Regions from separate parts of the Halomonas sp. MCCC 1A11062 genome, predicted to be linked through region 2. Evidence: predicted binding sites of a transcription regulator. Region 2 holds the regulator's gene; the other holds the start of a gene.
What was found. The regulator PhoB, encoded in region 2, activates phosphate uptake and scavenging genes when phosphate is short. The targets are predictions, from matches to a motif close to TGTCATANNNNTGTCANA.

Region 1: a site for PhoB is predicted at 835-852, ahead of ugpB (sn-glycerol-3-phosphate ABC transporter substrate-binding protein UgpB). Genes of this name have one in related genera too.

Annotation. Positions count from the first base shown of each region.
Region 1 is NZ_JABFTW010000034.1:5,628-8,083, reverse strand. It holds gene HOP58_RS21465 (bifunctional diguanylate cyclase/phosphodiesterase) at 1-792, opposite strand, end outside; gene ugpB (sn-glycerol-3-phosphate ABC transporter substrate-binding protein UgpB) at 942-2,258, shown strand; gene ugpA (sn-glycerol-3-phosphate ABC transporter permease UgpA) at 2,327-2,456, shown strand, end outside.
Region 2 is NZ_JABFTW010000001.1:281,875-284,330, reverse strand. It holds gene HOP58_RS01335 (chorismate lyase) at 1-23, shown strand, start outside; gene ubiA (4-hydroxybenzoate octaprenyltransferase) at 53-946, shown strand; gene phoB (phosphate regulon transcriptional regulator PhoB) at 1,030-1,719, shown strand; gene phoR (phosphate regulon sensor histidine kinase PhoR) at 1,721-2,456, shown strand, end outside.

The DNA of each region.
Region 1 (2,456 bases), on a different contig from region 2:
CAGTCCGTGACGGGCCGAGGCTCCGACCGGCAGTGAGCGGCCGATATCTCGCGACGGGGTCTGGCTGGGACGGGCAAAGTAGTAGCCTTGCAGCAGCGACAGGCTGCGATCCAGCTCCCACAGCGAGCGGTACTCCTCGGCGGTTTCCACGCCTTCCGCTATCAGCTGGCAACCGAGGCTGCGCGATACATCGAGAATCGAGCGCAGGAACTGCCGCTTGTCGGGGTCCTGATCGATGCCGGTGATGAAGTGGCGGTCGAGCTTGACGAAGTCGGGGCGCAGCTCGGCCCAGTGGCGCAGACTCGAATGGCCGGCCCCCAGGTCGTCCAGCGCAACCTGAAAGCCCATGTCGCGATAGTGCTCCACCGCCTGGCGCATCAGCACGTAATCGGTGATCGGCAGATGTTCGGTGAGTTCGATGACGACACGATTGGGAGCCAGCCCATGGTCGCTCAGATAGCCCAGGGTCAACCCCTCGCTGAAGTCCCGCTCGACGATGGTCAACGGCATCACGTTGAGGAACAGCCTACCGGGCAAGCCTAGCCGCACGAAGGCGGCAATCGCCAGGCGGCGGCACAGCAGATCGAGCTCTACCAGCAGGCCCGACTGAATGGCCACCTCGAACAGGGCCAACGGAGAGTGCAGCCTGGAGCCTTCGGGGCCACGAATCAGCGCCTCGTAGCCATGCACGCACTGCCTGGCGACATCGACGATGGGTTGGAAGCATGGCGTGAGCCGCTCGCCCTCTATGATCGCTCTGAGCTCGCTCTCCTCGATGTCGGAGGTCGTCATGGTCAGCCCTGAAATGGTGTCAGGGCGAGATTGCAACGTTTAGATGACAGCACCATGACAGCGCTATGCAATGCTTATTCATATTCGTGAAACCTGATTGACACGCTACGAGCCTAGCGTTATCGGCGACATCACCCAAGGAGAGTCTCATGTCGCCTCGCTCTACCGCTTTCATGTCAGGTGCACTCGTAGCGTCACTGTCCTTTTCCGTTCATGCCGCTACCGAAGTTCAATGGTGGCACGCCATGGGCGGCGAGCTGGGAGAGATGCTCGAAGCCGTTACAGAAGAGTTCAATGCCTCTCAGGACGACTATCGAGTTCGTCCCAGCTATCGTGGCAACTACACCGAGACCATGACTGGCGCCATTGCTGCCTTCCGCGCGGGCCAGCATCCGCATATCCTGCAGGTATTCGAGGTGGGTACCGGCACCATGATGGCAGCGGAAGGCGCGGTCTATCCTATCTACCAGTTGATGGAAGACCATGGCCGCACCTTCGATCGGGAGGCCTTCCTGCCGGCGGTGGTGGGTTATTACACCGATACCCGCGGCAACATGCTCTCCTTCCCCTTCAACTCTTCCACCCCGATTCTCTATTACAACCGCGACGCCTTCGAGGCGGCGGGTCTCGAGGGCGCACCGCAGACTTGGGAAGAGATCGAAGCTTATTCGCGCCAGTTGCGCGAACAGGATGCCGCCAACTGCGGTTTCACGACCTCCTGGCCAAGTTGGGTCATGCTGGAGAATTTTTCCGCCATGCATGACTCTCCGCTGGGAACGTTGGAGAACGGCTTCGGTGGTCTTGAAACCGAATTCGTCTTCGACAATGACTTGGTCGCCCGCCACTGGGACAACCTGAAGGCGTGGCAGGACGAGGGCGTATTCCGCTGGGGTGGACCGGGGCCGGGCAACGACGCAGCACCGATGTTCTATTCCGGTGAATGCGCCATGTTCTTCGGCTCCTCGGCAGCCCGTGCCGGCGTGCTGGCCAACGCCGATTTCTCGATCGGCTACGGCATGCTGCCCTACTACGAAGATGTCGATGGTGCCCCGCAGAACTCGATCATCGGTGGCGCCACCCTGTGGACGCTTCAAGGTCACAGCGAAGAAGAGTACGCAGCCGTAGCAGCCTTCTTCGATTACCTCTCCCAGCCTGAAGTGCAAGCCGACTGGCATCAGAAAACCGGCTACCTGCCGATCACTCATGCCGCCTGGGAGTTGAGCGAGTCACAGGGTTTCTATACCGAAAACCCGGGCACCGAAATCTCCATCGAACAAATGACCCTCAACGAGCCCACCGAAAATTCCAAGGGGCTGCGCTTCGGCAACTTCGTGCAGATCCGCGACATCATCTCCGAGGAGATGGAAGCGGTAATGACAAGCAGCAAGAGCGGGGAACAGGCCAGTGCCGATGCGGCTCGCCGCGGCAACGCTCTCCTTCGCGACTTCGAACAGGCCAATCAATAAGAAACAGCCATGGCGCCTCCGCCCCAGTGGTGGGGGCGCCTTTTTCCTTCGCCTTGCCGAGCAATACCATGCAAACCAAACGCATGACGTTCCCCGGGCGCTGGCTGCCCTACGCGCTACTGGCCCCTCAGGTCATCGTCACATTGGTCTTTTTCATCTGGCCGGCGAGTCAGGCGCTCTATCAGTCGCTGCTGCGTG
Region 2 (2,456 bases):
AACTGCAACTGCCGACACGCTAGGATGATCGGCATCGAATGAGGAGATACCGATGGATCGCTCCCTGATGCGCCCCAAGGGGCTGGCCCGCCTGCCCGATTTCCTGCACCTGATGCGGCTGGACCGCCCCATCGGCACCTGGCTGCTGATGTGGCCCACGCTGTGGGCGCTGTGGGTGGCCGCGCAAGGGCTGCCCGAGCGGCATCTGCTGCTGATCTTCGTTGCCGGGGTCTACCTGATGCGCGCCGCAGGCTGCGTGATCAACGACTACGCCGACCGCCACTTCGACGGCCACGTCAAGCGCACCAAGGACCGCCCCCTGGCCACCGGACGCATCAGCGAGCGCGAGGCCAAGGGCCTGTTCGCCGGCCTGGTCGCCTCGGCCTTCGTGCTGGTGCTCTTCACCAACCTGTTCACCGTGATGCTGTCGCTGGTGGGCGTGGCGCTGGCCTTCATCTATCCATTCATGAAGCGCTATACCCACCTGCCCCAGCTGTTCCTCGGTGCAGCGTTCTCCTGGGCCATTCCCATGGCCTTCGGCGCGGTACTGGGCCACGTACCTCTGGAAGCCTGGCTGCTGTTCGCCGCCAACCTGGCCTGGACAGTGGCCTACGACACCGAATACGCCATGGTCGACCGCGACGACGATCTGAGGATCGGCATCAAGTCCACCGCGGTGCTGTTCGGCCGCGCCGACCGCGTCATGATCGGCCTGCTGCAGTTGATTACCCTGGGCCTGCTGGGCTGGGCCGGGCTACGTCTGGGCCTCGGCGTATTCTTCTGGCTGGGCCTGGCCGGCATGGCCGCCACCTTCCTGCACCAGCAGTTCCTGATTCGCGGCCGCGAGCGTGAGCGCTGCTTTCAGGCCTTCCTCAACAACCACTGGTCAGGCCTGCTGGTATTCGCCGGCATCGCGCTGAGCCTGTGGCCCATCACCGGCGTCTAAAGCCACTGGCGGCAGTGTCATGCAAATGTCATGATCACATGGTGAGATCGTCACCGACCCGTCACTGACCGCGAGGCTTCGGGATGACCGCCAAGACCGTTTTGATCGTCGATGACGAAGCGCCAATCCGCGAGATGATCGCGGTGGCGCTGGAGATGGCCGACTATCGCGTGCTGGAAGCCGCTAATGCCCAGAGCGCCCACACCATGATCGTCGACAACCAACCCGACCTGCTGCTGCTCGACTGGATGATGCCCGGTACCAGCGGTATCGAGCTGGCGCGCCGGCTCAAGCGCGAGGAAGCCACCCGCGAGCTGCCCATCATCATGCTCACCGCCAAGAGCGAAGAGGACAACAAGATCCTCGGTCTCGAAGCCGGTGCCGACGACTACATCACCAAGCCCTTCTCGCCGCGGGAGCTGGTGGCTCGACTCAAGGCGGTACTGCGCCGGACTACGCCCAAGGGCGTCGAGGAGCCGGTGGAAGTGGACGGCCTGGTGCTCGACCCCGTCAGCCACCGGGTCAGCTCCGATGGCAAACCACTGGAGATGGGCCCGACCGAGTACCGCCTGCTACAGTTCTTCATGACCCACCAGGAGCGGGCCTATACCCGCAGTCAGCTGCTCGATCAGGTGTGGGGCGGCAACGTCTATGTGGAGGAGCGCACCGTGGACGTGCACATTCGCCGCCTGCGCAAGGCATTGGGCGAAGCCCACCAGCATCTGGTCCAGACCGTGCGCGGCACCGGCTACCGCTTCTCCAGCAAGGGCTGACGTGCGCCTCTGGAGCCATGAACTCTGGCGCCTAGGCCTGCTCGCTATCGCCGGCGCCCTCGTCGGCTGGTTGTTTTCCGCCCCCGGACTCGGGCTGGCCCTCGGGCTCGCCCTGCGTCTGGCCTATCATCTGCGACAATTGCACGCCCTGCGTCGCTGGCTCACGCGCAACCCGCACAGCGAACCGCCCGCAGCCACCGGCCTGTGGGGCGAACTGTTCGATCGCCTGTACCGCTACCAGAAAGGTCAGCGCCAGACCCAGCAGCGCCTGCAGACGACCCTCAAGCGTATCCAGGAATCTTCGGAGGCGATGCGCGACAGCGTGGTAATGCTCGACCAGCACGGCGACCTCGAATGGTGGAACAGCGCCGCCGAGCGCATGCTGGGGCTCGAGGCCGCCCACGACCGCGGCCAGCACATCACCAACCTGATCCGCGACCCGCGCTTCGTCACCTATTTCAATGCCCGCGACTACCGCGAGCCGCTGACGCTGAGCTCGCCGGTGAACGAACGCATGGTGCTGCAGTTCCAGATCACTCTCTACGGCGACGACGAGCGCCTGGTGATGGCGCGAGACATCACCCGCCTGCATCGCCTGGAGGAGATGCGCCGCGACTTCGTCGCCAACGTCTCCCATGAGCTGAGAACCCCGCTGACGGTGCTGGCAGGCTATCTCGAGACCTATGCCACCTACGCCGAGCAGCTGCCGCCGCGGCTGGCACAGGGGCTGGCCCGCA